One region of the Shewanella sp. AC91-MNA-CIBAN-0169 genome, then DNA from elsewhere that is predicted to be linked to it. Evidence: predicted binding sites of a transcription regulator. Region 1 holds the regulator's gene; each other region holds the start of a gene.

Region 1 (5,252 bases):
GGCTGCCAATAAGTGAAGGGAAAGCGCCTGGTAAACCAGCGCCAGTGGCTTGGTGACATGCAGCACATGTCGTAGCATAAACCTGCTCACCTTCAGCAATTAATTGCTCCAAGGTTAACGTGGGCAGATCCTCTGGTACAACAGCTTCTGCTACGGCTTCGACAGCTTGATTGGCTTTGTCGGTAACCGCATCGGTAATGTCAGTTGTCTTGGCTGCAATAGTACTTGCTGCATCGGTTACTGCTTTACTTGGTTCGGTGCTTGCCTCGTTACTGCCTAAAAAGTTGCCTATATCAGCAGCTTGAACTACATCACCGCTATTATTGCCCCACGCATTACGCTCAAAGGTAATTACTGCGGCAATTTCTAGGGCGCTAAGTTGCTTTGCAAAGGCTTGCATTGCAGTACCTGGTTTACCGTTTAAGACGATATTCAGATGATCGTTAACAGGGCCTTTTATGATAGGGCTGCCAATTAATGATGGGAATACACCAGGAAGACCCGCACCATTGGGTTGATGACAAGCAGCGCACCTAGCAATATAGATTTGCTCACCTTGTGAGGTTAGCTCCTCAATAGACAAGGTTTGAGACATTGACGCCTCAGCAGCTGCGGCCGCATTGCTTGCTAGTTGTTTTTGTTCCACTAACCAATTATCAAAATCTGCTTCCGATAATGCTTGCACCACAATCGGCATGAAACCATGGTCTTTACCGCATAGCTCGGCACATTGGCCGCGATAAATACCGGGTTTATCTATGCGGGTCCAGGCTTCGTTGATAAAGCCTGGATTGGCATCTTTTTTAACGGCAAACGCGGGCACCCACCATGAATGGATAACATCATCTGATGTCATCAAGAAGCGCACTTTTTGGTTAATAGGCAGTACTAATGGCTTATCGACTTCAAGGAGGTAATGCTCGCCTTTGGCCTCACTGCCATCAATTTGTGCTCTGGGAGTGGATAATGTGCTGTAAAATTCGATGTCTTTATCAAAATAGCTGTAATGCCACTTCCACTGCGACCCGGTAATTTTTATGGTGAGATCAGCATCACTGGGATCTTCCATAGCAATCAAGGTTTTGGTGGCTGGAATAGCCATGCCGATTAAGATGATGAAAGGGATGACGGTCCAAGCAATTTCCACTTTGGTACTTTCGTGAAAATTGGCCGCGACAGCGCCTTTTGATTTGCGGTGATAAATCATTGAGTAAATCATGATCCCAAACACCACTAACCCAATTGCACAACAGATGTAAAGAATCGTCATGTGGAGGTCATAAACCTTGCCACTGATATCTGTCACGCCTTGAGTCATGTTGAGGGGCATTTCTGATGCCCCAAGCGGAAGTGCTACAAACACCACCAGTAAACAATACAACCATTGCTTCACAAGACTACTCCTCTGCTAATTGCAAATAGCAACTACAAAGAAGAGTCACACAGTAATTCTCTGCTCTATGCAAACTCTTCGGTTCCCGAAAAAAGTTTGATGACCTCAAAGTACTTTGGTGGCTGTAAACATACGGTCTACGGTTTTATTGTTAGCTGTGCACCACGCTTGTACCTACTACTGAACTTATCAATTTTGATTTGGCTCATTTGTCTGAAAGTAATCTTGATTACTGCCATTCACGTCCAATTAAAGATAAAAAATGTTTCATCCTTGTTAACCACATTACTTGTAGATTAAACATTGATCAAGATCACTTTGTTGGCTAATAGGCTGAAAAAAGATGAAAAAAAACCCTGAATTCAATACAGGGCTTGGTAATGAAGGGTTCGTGCTTAGTGAAATGAGCAAAAATTACTTGTTCCATTTGTTAAAGTAGGGCTAACAAGTTGATGTTTGTGAGGTAAGTGAGCATTCACATCTTCAATTACCACCCCTAATGCACGTGCACTTTTGGCGACAATTTCTAAACGGCGACTATCGCGAGCATCAAGTGAGCTTGTCCAAGTTACTACTGCGCTCGATGTACCGCTAGTGAGCGCTTTCTCCATGGCCCATAATGTTTCGACTTCATCTTTGGTGTGCACCAGTAAAATGCGATCCATTCTTACACCAGCACTTGCCAGCATATGTTTATAGCCAATATGGGGCGGGCTAATTAATACAATCCATCTGCCTTGCTGGCTCAATATTGCCAACTGGCTGCACAATTGGCTCAGTTCAGCTTCACCTTGGGTGACAGTTTGTAATGTTTGAATGGTTTGGGTGCCATGCAGTTCTGTTTCAGTTAAATCTACCCATAAGCCCGGGTGGCGTGGCGCGATGCCCATTAGTTTGTTCATAACCAATCTCCATTACGGATAACGCCAACGGCAAGCCCTTCGATGGTTAGGCTTTGGCAACTTAAATCTACTTTTATCGGATTGTAATCTTCATTTTCGGCATGCAGATAAATCACATTACCTTTTTGTTCAAATCGTTTTACGGTGACGTCATCATCAACACGTGCCACAACAACCTGGCCATTACGTGCTTGCTGCATTTTATGTACAGCGAGTAAGTCACCTTCTAAAATGCCAATGTTTTTCATGCTGTCACCACGCACTCGCAATAAAAAATCTGCGGCGGGCTTAAACATGTTTGGATCGACTTGATAGTATTGTTCTACATGCTCTTGGGCCAAAATAGGTTCACCAGCAGCAACCTGTCCAATGAGTGGCAGACCGGTTTCAACCTGTTCTTCATGAGGTAAACGAATGCCTCTTGAGGTACCAGGCATGATCTCGATAAAGCCTTTTTTGGCTAATGCTTTTAAATGCTCTTCGGCGGCATTAGCACTTTTAAAGCCAAGACGATTCGCAATTTCAGCACGAGTGGGTGGCATACCTGTTTCGGCGATATTGTTTTTAATTAAGTCTAAAATTTCTGCTTGGCGCGGCGTTAACGGTCTCATGATGATTCCTGTCTTTTTATACAGTGACTGTCATTATATACAGTGTTTGTGTTCGCGCAAGTATTAACCAACTATTTTTTGTATTTTGTTGATTAAGTATCACTCAACAATATGTTTTAATTAACTATTACTAATGTTCTGTCTTATGTTATTTCTGATAGTGAGAGCTTAAACGTAAAGATAGATCGGTCTGATAGTGTAAGCAGGGTGGTTTCTGGTATCCTATACGACAATATTACAGTGGCTTATGTTGCGAAAATAACCATGTCAAAACCAGATTCAATATTTTTACGAGCATTAAGGTGGATTCAAAAGTGGATGGTACAGACCATTGTGGTCCCTCACGATCCTTTTGATGACCTCAATATAGATCCAACTAAACCTTTGGTTTATTTAATGAAAACGGAATCTATTAGCGATATTGCCGCGTTGAGCGAAATCACCGAGGGCTTTGGTCTGCCCAGTCCTTATGAGCCATTACAGCTTGATGGCTTAACCGTGCCTCGTGTGGTCTGTTTAGAGGGCCGCAAACCACTATTTGGTAAACGTGAAAGTGGTGACAAATTCCTTAATTATTTTACCAGTTTATTGTCACTTCATAGCGAGAGCCCTGAATTAGATATACAGTTGGTTCCTGTTTGCCTTTATTGGGGACGTACCCCAGGTAAAGAAGAAGACAGCATGAAAGCTGCTGTATTTGAACGTGAAAACCCTACGTGGTTACGTAAATGGTTAATGATTTTATTTTTAGGACGCCATAATTTCGTCCAGTTTTCTAATGCATTATCGCTTCGTCATATGGCCGATGAACATGGTACTGATAAAAGAATTGCTCACAAATTAACCCGAGTCGCCCGTGTGCATTTCCGCCGTCAACGCAAAGTGATGACGGGGCCACAATTACCGAATCGACAAGCGTTGTTTGCCTCTTTATTAAAATCAGAATCTATCAAAAAAGCCATTGAAGAAGAGTCTGCAAATAAGAAAGTAACAGTCGAGAAAGCGCGTGAAACCGCCATTGAATACCTTGATGAAATTGCCGCCGACTATTCTGATAGTTTGGTGCGTATTGCCGAACGTTTCCTGACTTGGTTATGGAACAAATTATACAGTGGCATCAATATCAAAGGTGCCGAGCAAGTAAGACAGTTACATCATGATGGTCATGAAATTGTTTACGTTCCTTGCCATCGTAGCCATATGGATTACTTGCTACTGTCGTATATTTTGTATTATCAGGGCATGGTTCCGCCGCACATTGCTGCCGGTATTAACCTTAATTTTTGGCCAGCAGGGCCGATGTTCCGCCGTGGTGGGGCATTCTTTATCCGTCGTAGTTTTAATGGTAATAAACTTTATACCGCAGTATTTCGTGAATATTTAGATCAGTTATTTGCTAAGGGTTATGCGGTCGAGTATTTCACTGAAGGAGGTCGTTCGCGTACAGGACGTTTGCTAGCGCCTAAAACCGGTATGTTGGCTATGACAATTAACAGTGTGCTACGTGGGATAGAGCGCCCAGTAACCTTAGTACCCGTGTATTTAGGTTATGACCATGTGATGGAAGTGGCGACGTACCACAAAGAATTAAGCGGTAAGAAAAAGAAAAAAGAATCTGTATGGCAGGTATTTGGTGCTATTCGTAAGTTAGGCAATTTTGGCCAAGGTTATGTGAATTTTGGTGAGCCGATTAATTTACAACAGTTCTTAAATCAGCAGGCGCCAGAGTGGCGTGATGAGCTAGCTAAAGATCCTGACCAGAAACCATCTTGGTTTACGCCCTCAGTTAATTTGTTAGCTAACCGCGTAATGACTAATATCAATGGAGCGGCCGCAGCCAGTTCAGTAACATTGACTAGTTTAGTGTTATTAGCGTCAGAGCAAAATGCGTTAGAAAGAAGCCAGTTAGAACGTCAGCTTGATTTGTATTTAGCCTTACTTAAAACAGTGCCTTATACCGATTACACCTCTGTGGCCGAAGGTAATGGCAAGTCAATTATTGATCACTGTCTGTCGTTAAATAAGTTTGTTAGTACCAAAGACCTTATTGGTGAAATTATTTCAGTTGATGAAAAAATTGCCATCACCATGAGTTATTACCGTAATAATATTATTCATTTGATGGCGTTGCCGTCATTAATTGCCAGTTGTTTAGTGCATTATGACGTGTGCGATCGCCAGCGAATTCATGGCATTGTAATGGACTTTTATCCATTACTTAAAGCTGAGCTATTTATGAGCATTGATGATGTGCCTCAACATGTGGATAGCATTTTAGATTTCATGGTTGAACAAGGTTTACTGACCGGTAGCGATCAGTTTGAGATAACGCCTCGTCATATTACC
Region 2 (5,252 bases), on a different contig from region 1:
CTGGCACTAAAATGGTTTACGTAATGGCCATAAATATAAGCTTGTGCATTCTGAGTGTTTAAATCTTGATTTAGTTTAACCTGTGACACTTCACCAATTTTATGCCCTTGATAGCGAATAGCCGCTTTTTCTGACACTTTAGTACTCACAGGCAGAGTGAGGTTGATGACTTTAGCCTGCATGAGTGCGAGTGACTTGTTGTCATATAATCGTAGATTAGGTTGATTATTTTCAGTATCAACTCTGTCGTCTATATGTCCAAGGGTAATACTGCCATTTATTGCACCTTTCAATGGTGCAACATTGATATCGACACCGGCTAAACTGGCATTGATGGCTACAGCGTCATTACGCCAAAAAACCGTAGTGGGCTTAATTAACGGAACAAATTTATTGTCGATATTGATATCGATATTAAATTTATCCGTTTTAGCTAACCAATTGACTTTATTCACTGAGCCTATTTGCATTTTTTTGTAATAAATTGGCGAGCCTTCAGCTAAGTCGGCACCATCAATACTAGTTAAAGTAAAGGGTGTCAGCTGTTGTTGAGCGTAAAGCGTTTGGGCCGATTCAATTGATTCGTGCAGTGTTAAAGTACTATTAGCCGAAAGCAGCATTTCGCTGTTACCCGGAATTAAGCTAATAGCGCCTTCCAACATCGTAGTGAGGTCGCGAGTTTTAACATTAACGCCCTCTAGTGAAGCATTAATGGCTATTGCACTTTCAGGAACAAAGAAGCTTCCCTTAGTCAGCAAACTCTTAAACTCTGGTTGAATTTCAATGTTATATTCAACAGTTGAAAAGTCTTTACTTAAACCAATACTGGTTATCTGCCCAATAGGCAATTGTTTATATCGCACTTGCGCGCCATTACTGACACCTGTGTGAGTCGTGGCAACTACCGTCAATTTAAGTTTGTCTTGACTGAGCAAATCGGGAGCATGTGATGCCAATTCAAATTGCATCGCCTCTTCGGTTATTTGAGTGCCTGGTAAGACATTAATAACACTGCCAGTAACCAGTCTACTGATATTTTTGACACCTTTTAATGATAACTCGGCACCACTTATCCAAAATTGGCTATCGTTGGTAATTAATGCTTTGTAATGATGTTCAACCCGAGCAATAAGCTTCACTCCAGTGCCGGTTAAGGTTACTTTTTCTATTTCACCAATAACGATACCGCGGTAGGTGATGGCGGTGCCTTCATTAACATCTTCACTGCTAGATGCAGTTAAATCAAAATGAACACCTCCAATAGCGGTAAGCTCATCCTCATATAGGTTGTAAACATCACCATTTTGGGCCTTTTCAGTGTAGCTGCCGGTATCAAAGCTGATGCCGCCGGCCAAAATAGACGCGATACTTTCAGTGCTGACTTTTATCCCCGCTAAAGAAGCATCGATTTTCAAGCCCGATACATTCCAAAAATGGGAGTCTTTATTGACTAAATGGGCATATTGTTCTTGAACAAATGCGCTGATAATTATTTGTTTATTTCCGTCGAGGCGATAACTGACAATGCTTCCGACAGGTGCTTGACGGTAAAATACAGGCGAGCCAACATCAATCGAACCCAGTTTAGGGGATTTTAGTTCGATCATGAGTCCTTCACTGCCGGGGAGTATTGCAGGCGCTTCACGTTGTGCTTCAAATACGGTTGCAGAGCGACCATCACCAGGTTGAAGGGCAATATAATTACCAGAAAATAACGTATCGAGCCCTTCAACTCCGGTAATACTTGCTTTAGGTTTTACTAACCAAAAAAGGGTGTTTTTATTGAGGAAAGGGTCGGCACGGTAATCCATAATAACTTTAACGTTTACCCCTTTTAGATCATCGTCAATACCAATGTCAGTGACTTTACCTACCGTCAACCCTTGGTATTTGACCAACGTTTTGCCGATATCAATACCCGTAGCACTAGGGAAATGTATTAATATTTCAATGCCGGATTCTTTAATGCTTTTGACCCCTAACCAGGCACCTAATATCAAAGCAACAACCGGTAATAACCATATTGGCGAGAATAACTTTTTCTTCACAATTTTAGGCGATTCAATTTGTGTCATCAGTGTTTTCCAAGCGGTCCCAAAGTAATCGAGTATCTAACACTTTTGCTGCGACTTGCGTTAGTAAGATAACTAACGCAAATGCTGTCGCGGCAGGTGCAGGTTTTGCGTCTAATAATTGCCCCATATTAACTAAGGCAACTGTTAATGAAATAACGAATAAATCGAGCATTGACCAGCGGCCGATCCATTCAATAATGTGAAACCCAACCATTAATTTTCTTTTTGATATTGGTAAGTTAAAACTAATAGCCGTCAAGTAAGTCGCTAAGCCAATAATTTTAAGCCAAGGTACTAAAATACTGGCAGTGAAAACAATGATAGCAATCGGAAACATACCGGTTTTGACTAAATGACTAATGCCACTAAAAATGGTGTCATTGGTGACCACTCCGCGATTAGTTAACAAGGTAATAGGGTAAATATTGGCGACAACAAGTAAAATTGTCGCGGTAACTAATAAAGCCCAACTTTGTTGGATGCTGGCATAACTACGGCTACTTAATTGACTAAAACAACGTCGACAATGACTGTTACTTGTGACGTTAAGTTTGCGACAAACAGGGCATAAACATAAGCCCATTTTCTTGCCCTGAATATGAGGTAAAACCTCAGTTTTCGGCTCGTTATCGGTATTCGCAGTTTGCTTAGGGCTGTCCACTATATGTTCATTGGATGGTGTAATTGGAGTACTAGGCATCTACATAACTCCACATGTGTTCTAGATTATATTCACGTTGTAAAAATAAGATGATGATAAACAACATTGTAAAACTGAATGTTCCCATACCAAAATACACATCGGAAAAGTCTGATAACTGAAAGGCCGACACGAGAAAACTGATGACATAAATTTCTAACATGGTCATTTGTGATATCAAACCATGATTTTTTAACAATGTAGTGTAGGTTCTTTGCCAAAATGAGTTGTGCAGTTTTAATTTTACAATTACAACTTGAGCCATAATTGACAAAATCAATAGCCCAGGCGCGATAACTGCAGCAACCATTACCGCTAGGCCTACAACCCAATATCCTTCGGCCCAAACCGTCACAGCAGCTTGCAGCACCGTAGTGGTTCGTACACTGCCAAGGAAGTGGATTTCGAGTACTGGCAATAAATTAGCAGGAATAAAAATAATTAACGCCGCAACGCATAACGCTAGCATGCCATTAATGGAGCAATAAGGTGAATCATAGAGCGCCGTGTGGCAACGCGGACAAAGCGCACGGGCACTTGAAGGCAAAGCTCGTTTTCTCACTGCCAAATCACATGATTGGCATAAAATTATAGAATCATGATCATCAAATTCATGCATGAAGAATTAATCTAATCCATAGTAAAACACATTATTGGGTAGCGAAGAGTCAAACCTCTCTGCTTGGCCTTATATTGGCAGAAAAATGAGTTAATTGTTAAATAATCTCGATTTTCTTGTGCTTGATAATATCAGAATAATCAGAACACTTGCATCATAAGTTAACTATGTGAGATTCTATGCACTGTATATAAAAACAGTGAGGATTACATCATGGCAGTGATAACCCAATTTGTCGTGGTCAGAGAAGGGGTGGAAAAGATGACATTTATATCGAAGAAAGAGGCTGATGCCTACGATAAGATGCTCGATATTTCCGATAACCTAGTGCCATTTCTTATTAAGGCAGACCTCGGACTTGATGAAAATAAATGCGAACAGCTGGCATTTTATCTAGCAAACAATAAAGATGAGCTTTCTAACTTGCTAAAAGGCATCGTACAGGTTAAAAACGCTCCTACAGCGAAAACTAAAAAGACTACGGCTAAAACTACATCTGCAGAATAGTCGTATTCATCACTCATTCTTCGATTGAGTGTCAGCTTAAGGAATGGACATGAAAACCGAATTTTACCAAACATTAAATCGTCAAGCACAAGCTTTACTTGAAGGCGAAGATGATTTGATTGCTGCTATGGCAAATTTTTCAGCGTTGCTAAATGACAACCTAGAAGACCTAAATTGGGCAGGTTTTTATATTAAGCGTGGTGAACAATTAGTCCTTGGACCATTCCAAGGTAAAGTGGCTTGTACCCGTATCAATATCGGCAAAGGTGTTTGTGGCACTGCCGCAGCAGAAAATAAAACCCAACGAGTTGCCGACGTTCATCAATTTGATGGCCACATTGCATGCGATTCTGCCAGTAATTCAGAAATCGTGATCCCTGTTAGGCAGGGTAATGAGGTTGTAGCAGTGTTAGATATTGACAGCCCATTACTGAATCGATTCGATCAAGATGATCAAATTGGTTTAGAAAACATGGTAAAAAGTTTCGAAACTTGCCTATTTGGTTAAATAGCGAACAAATTAGATTAAATCATGGTCGCATTCGCTGTCGCGGGCTTTATAATATGCCGCTATACGCATTTGTGCTGGATTTACTGATGAGCGATGATTAAGCTGAGAGTAAGTTTGGTTAAATTGTTAAGGTTTGTTTCAATGACTTTAGCAAACTGGCGGATAGTGATATTTTGTACGTTAAGCCTTAACAGTAAGGTTTAACGAAAGATGAACGACTGCAAGGCAAATTGTATGCCGCATAATCAGTCCCTTTATTAACGTGGAAGTAAAAATGGAATCAACAGACAAGTTGACCGACACCAACGCAATTTTAGCGTATTTATATGAAACCTTTCCTTTATGCTTTATTGCAGAAGGTGAAACGAAGCCATTAAAAATTGGTTTGTTTCAAGATTTGGCTGAACGGTTAGCTGATGATTCTAAAGTCAGTAAAACACAATTACGTGTAGCGCTTCGTCGTTACACAAGCAGCTGGCGCTATTTGAAAGGCGTTAAAGCAGGTGCTAAACGTATAGATCTTGACGGTAATGAATGTGCTGAATTAGAACAAGAGCACATTGACCATGCTATTTTGACGCTTAAAGAAAGCCAAGATAAAGCTAAAGCAAAACGTCAAGCGTTAGCGCCTAAAAAGCCGGCAAAGAAAGTGGCACCTAAACGTGCTCCTGCCGTTAAAAAGGAACGTCCTGCACCGGTAGCGGCTCCAGTGATTAAACTTGTGCCGGCTAAGCTAGAAGATTTAAAACAAAAACAACGCGTTAATGTTAAATTAGGTGCCACACCTGTTCCTGGTGTTGTGACTGATATTAATAAAGAGGATGTGCTTGTTCAATTAGA
Region 3 (5,252 bases), on a different contig from region 1:
AATTCCTGCACGTGTGGCCTCTGTACCTAAACCATCGGTTTCTTTAAGGATTTTTTTAATCTCGCTGTTTGTCACATAACGGCTAATACCCGTCATCGCGCCCAATAATGTCGCATCGGTAAAATGCTTCGGCGCTTGGGTCATTTTCTGTAGTAATTCACCACGCTGACAATGCAAAATTTGACCTTTAACCAGTGGCGGTAAAGACTGTACCGCGTCTTCATTGTCGTCGTCGCTGCTAGTTGAATTAGAACTAGATTGATTTGCAGTGGCAGAACGTTTAAACAGTTGTTTCCAGCCTAAGGTTTTATCTTGACGTGCTTTAGTGGTAAATAATCCACCGGCAATGGTCACTTCAACTGCGGTTTCTGCATAGATATAAGCGGGATAGAACTGGGCTAAATATTGCCTTGCCACATGTTGATATAACTTAGCTTCGTTGCTTGATAATGTCGATAAATTAGCCACCTTTTCAGTTGGCACTATCGCATGGTGAGCATCTACTTTAGTGTCATCCCACGCTTTAGATTTAAGTTTACTATTAGGAGACTCACAACCCTCAATTAAGCCTGAAGCGCCTTTGAGCACGGCGTCCAATACTTTTGGCGCCAAAGCATGCTGATCTTTAGGTAAATAGCGACTGTCTGAGCGCGGATAAGTAATCAATTTGTGGCGCTCATACAAACTTTGGCAAGTATCCAGTACCTCTTTCGCTGACAGGCCAAAACGTTTAGCTGCATCTATTTGCAGTGCCGATAAGCTGTAAGGTAATGGTGGGTTTTGGCGCTTATCTTTAGCCTCAATTTTAGTGACTTCCGCTGGTTTCCCATTGATACGGGCAACGACATTTTCGGCTAAACCTTTAGCTAATACTCGTCCGTCTTCATCCATATATGGCTGACATGCTTCGCTAGGTTGCCATTTTGCGGTGAATGCTTGTTGTTGGTCTGTCAATAAATGGGCTAATACTTCGTAAAATGCTTTAGGGGTAAAATCAGCGATTTCATCATCGCGGCGTACCACTAACCCGAGTAACGGTGTTTGTACTCGACCAACCGACAACACGCCTTGATAGCCGACTTTACGGCCTTGAATCGTGTAGGCTCGGGTCATGTTCATGCCATATAGCCAATCAGCACGGCTGCGGGCCAATGCAGAGGTCGATAATGGAATAAACTCTCGGTTACTGCGTAATTGCCCTAATGCACGTTTTACCGCTTGTGGGTTTAAGTCACTGATTAACAAGCGCTGAACTTGACTCAGCTTGTCTCCTTTTACACCCAGATAAGAAATCACTTCATCGACCAGCAACTGCCCTTCGCGGTCTGGATCGCCAGCATTAATGATCGATGATGCTTGCTTGACCAATTTTCGTAACACCGTAAGTTGACTGCGTGTTTTAGGTTTTGGCTGTAGTTTCCACGTTTGTGGCACGATGGGAAGGTGTTCGAGTTTCCATGACTTAAATGCATCGTCATAGGCGTCCGGTTCTGCTTGTTCGAGCAAATGGCCAATACACCATGACACGCAATCACCATTAGCAGCAGTGATAAAGCCATCACCTTTTTTATGTGGTTTTGGCAGAACATCGGCAATAGCACGACCTAAACTGGGTTTTTCAGCAATATATAAAATCATAATCCACTGTTGGGTCGCTAATATTCAATGAAATGAACCGCGCCACTTAACTGTATAAATTTACAGTATAGATTAGCGTTAAATACGCCAAGCTGCAAATATGAAATAATTAACCACTTAGTCACTTAAATCATTACAATGCGCAGGTTCACTTCCAAACACGACAAACAGATGAAACTCGGCCACCGCTTAGCACATATCAACATGATGATCCCCAATGGTTACACTCATATTTGGGATTGCTGTTGCGACCATGGATTACTCGGCGCCGCGTTGCTAGACAGACATGCAGCCATGATCCATTTCGTCGACATTGTGCCAGCATTGATGCAGCAGTTAACCGCCAAGCTCGAACGTTTTTACCCACAGCAAAACCAACCAAAATGGCAGGTACATTGTGTTGATGTGTCAGCGATCCCTTTGGATCAAGATGAGCATACACCCTTAGTGATTATTGCCGGAGTGGGTGGAGATTTGATGATCGAGTTTGTTAGGTCACTTTGCCAGCAATATTCGAACCGAAAAATCGATTTTATCTTGTGTCCAGTTCATCATCAATATGAGTTACGCCAACAACTTATCAAGCTTGATTGTGAATTAATTGACGAAAAACTGATTGAAGAAAACCGTCGTTTCTACGAAATCCTTTATATCAGACGTGATCCCAAACTCCCCGCGAATGTTGCTAATGATCCGCTTACAGACATTGACCCTATAGGCAGTGTAATTTGGCAAGCGAGTGATGCTGTACAGCAAGACATTGCTATGCGTTATTTAGCTAAAACGATTGCGCACTACAGTCGCATCAATCAATCTCGTTCAGGAAACACCTCTCAAGCACTAAAAGAGTATCAACAGGTAAACATCGCTTTAAAATAATGCCTAAAACGCTTCAATTGGCAGTCCATTTCTGGGTATATAAAGTATCAAGGACGCTACGCCGTAAATGACAAGGACGGACTTCGTCCTGCAATAAAGAGCTGGATTCCCGATCAGCTGCATCTCAGGAATGACGTAATTGCAGTATGACTACCCATGTAGTTTTCTATGTAAAATATCGTACTTTGGTTTTTTAGTAGAAGGCCGTGGATAGGTGTCATCATTTAAGGTTAACGTTGCTTCACCAAGGCTTATTGGGCCACCATTAAGCTGACTTTTCCATCTAACAAGATACTTAGCTGGAGGTAACTTAGGAAGATTAAAATAAAAAATAGTCCCAGGATCTTTTGGCACTTGAACATCTAAGTTAAGTAAATAACCATCATTATTTCTAATGACTATTGAATGCAAAGTCACACTACTTTCAAACGTTACCTTCAAAGATCGCGTAGGCTCGATAGTAAACTCAATCGTCACATCGCTATTATTCGCAGAAAGCTCACTAGCATATATATTATTTGATACCAGCAAAGCGAAAAAGATCATGGTTAGGCAACGATAAACTCTCATTTCAATATCCTTTCTTATAACTAAATTTAATGAGCTGACCGCATGGTCCAAACACAGCAACGATTTCCTTTATCGACTTAGTACTTTTCTTTTGCGGCTAGCACAAAGTGCCTGTATGAATGATGGGTGTAATCCAATATCGACACGGATTATGTTTACAAACCGCAGACAAGGCACCTAATAACGCATCTTGATGATCCACAGGATGCATAATTTCAAACTTACAAAATTCCCTGTAGCCTTCAACTTGCTCTTTGATATTAAAATGGCTGTGTTCGCGGCTAAAACCGCAAATATTACCTAGGCTAAAACCAGATAAAAACTCAAGCTCAATCAAGGTATCAACGATGTCGTCCTTAATATCATTTTGGGCGATCAGCACTAACAATTGCTCCGTGATCATTGACGTTTCTCCAGCCAGTAATAAAGGATTGGTAACAAATAAAGGGTTGTAATGGTTGATGTCAGCAAACCGCCAATAACAACAATGGCCAATGGCTTTTGGATTTCAGCACCAGGGCCCGATGCAAACACCAATGGCATCAAGCCAAACATGGCTGTCGTGGCGGTCATCAAAATAGGTCGTAAACGTCTTGCTGCACCTTGCTCGACTCGCGCCAATAAACTGCTAAAGACATGTTTGGTCTGCTCGTAATAACTCACCATCACCACACCGTTAAGTACCGCTACGCCGAGTAATGCAATAAAACCAACCGAAGCAGGCACAGATAAATACTCGCCCGAAACATACAAGCTCACGATCCCGCCCATCATAGCAAAGGGGACGTTAGCCAAAATCAAGCCCGCTTTAGCAAGCGAACCAAAAGTGGTAAACAAAATGAGAGTAATAAGCGCAATGGCGACGGGAATAACCAGTAATAGGTTATTAGTGGCACGTTGTTGATTTTCAAACTCGCCACCAAAACTGACACTGTAACCGCTAGGTAACTTAACCTCAGCGTCAATTTTCGCGTTGAGTTCTTCAACAAAACTGACTATGTCTCGGCCCTGCACGTTGGTCGTAATCACCGAGAAACGATCACCTTGTTCGCGTTCAATTAAAATAGGGCCTTCTTTGTAGGTTAATTTAGCGATATCGGTAAGACGTTTTAATGAATGATCAGGCATCACCAACAACTGATTCTGCAGCTCATTAATACTACTCAACCCGCCTTGATTATTGGCGATCAATACTGGGGTACGCTTTTTACCTTGCAGCACTTCGGTCACAACAACACCTTCAAGTTGGCTTTTTAAATACCGCGAAAACTCCATGGTGCTCATGCCAAAGCCACGTGCCAGCTCATTATCTAGGGTTAAGTTAATAAATGGACTGCCCTCAATCATGGCCATTTTTACATCGATACTGCCACTGGTGTCACTGACAAGCTGCTCAATTTGGGCCGTTAATTGCCCAAGTGTATCAATATCGGTGCCAAAGACTTTGATGGCCACATCACCAATACTGCCAGTAAGCATTTCAGAGACGCGCATCTGAATAGGTTGAGTAAAATTAAAATTTACTCCAGGAAAATTAAGCAGTTCAGTGCGAATAGCATCAATCAGTTGCGTCTTGTCAGCAAAGCGCCACTCGTCTCGCGGTGCGAGTTCCAAAAATACATCGGTTTCATTTAGCCCCATAGGATCTAAACCAATTTCATCAGAACCGGTCCGCGCAACCATTTGTTTAATTTCTGGCACCTTATCAAGCAAGGTAATTTGAATTTGCTTGTCGATAGCAATCGACGCTTCAAGCGAAATAGAAGGTGATTTTTCTAGCTGTAAAATAATATCGCCTTCATCCAATGTCGGCATAAAGGTTTTACCTACAAGACTAAATAGCCCTAAACTCACCACTAACAGCGTAAACGACACGATGATAAACGGCTTTTTATAGGTAAACGTCTTTTTTAAACTGCTCAAATAAGCCGCTTTTAGTTTCTCTATCGCTTTAGGCTCTTGTGCAGACTTTTCGTTAACCAGATAAGATGCAATGACTGGAATAACCGTAAGCGACAACACCAATGCCGATAACATGGCAAAGACAATCGTAACAGCCACGGGCGTAAATAATTTGCCCTCTAAGCCGGTTAATGTCAGTAAGGGAGAAAACACAATCATCACAATGACAGTGCCAGATACAACTGGAATAGCCACATCTTTAG

The links. Region 1 encodes LexA, which represses DNA repair genes until DNA is damaged. Its sites were predicted from a motif close to TACTGTATNNNNATACAGTA; they were not measured.
Region 2: the regulator LexA is predicted to act here: its motif matches at 3,577-3,596, upstream of AAEY98_RS10780 (YebG family protein).
Region 3: the regulator LexA is predicted to act here: its motif matches at 1,687-1,706, upstream of AAEY98_RS14880 (DNA topoisomerase III).

Annotation. Positions count from the first base shown of each region.
Region 1 covers NZ_JBEOPM010000003.1:91,640-96,891, forward strand. The annotation lists gene coxB (cytochrome c oxidase subunit II) at 1-1,393, opposite strand, end outside; gene AAEY98_RS04470 (cell division inhibitor SulA) at 1,789-2,295, opposite strand; gene lexA (transcriptional repressor LexA) at 2,292-2,906, opposite strand; gene plsB (glycerol-3-phosphate 1-O-acyltransferase PlsB) at 3,171-5,252, shown strand, end outside.
Region 2 covers NZ_JBEOPM010000010.1:116,088-121,339, forward strand. The annotation lists gene AAEY98_RS10765 (PqiB family protein) at 1-2,075, opposite strand, end outside; gene AAEY98_RS10770 (paraquat-inducible protein A) at 2,062-2,658, opposite strand; gene AAEY98_RS10775 (paraquat-inducible protein A) at 2,768-3,394, opposite strand; gene AAEY98_RS10780 (YebG family protein) at 3,608-3,901, shown strand; gene msrC (free L-methionine (R)-S-oxide reductase MsrC) at 3,951-4,409, shown strand; gene proQ (RNA chaperone ProQ) at 4,687-5,252, shown strand, end outside.
Region 3 covers NZ_JBEOPM010000017.1:45,542-50,793, reverse strand. The annotation lists gene AAEY98_RS14880 (DNA topoisomerase III) at 1-1,638, opposite strand, end outside; gene AAEY98_RS14875 (tRNA (adenine(22)-N(1))-methyltransferase) at 1,810-2,517, shown strand; gene AAEY98_RS14870 (hypothetical protein) at 2,668-3,087, opposite strand; gene AAEY98_RS14865 (DUF3240 family protein) at 3,185-3,490, opposite strand; gene AAEY98_RS14860 (efflux RND transporter permease subunit) at 3,487-5,252, opposite strand, start outside.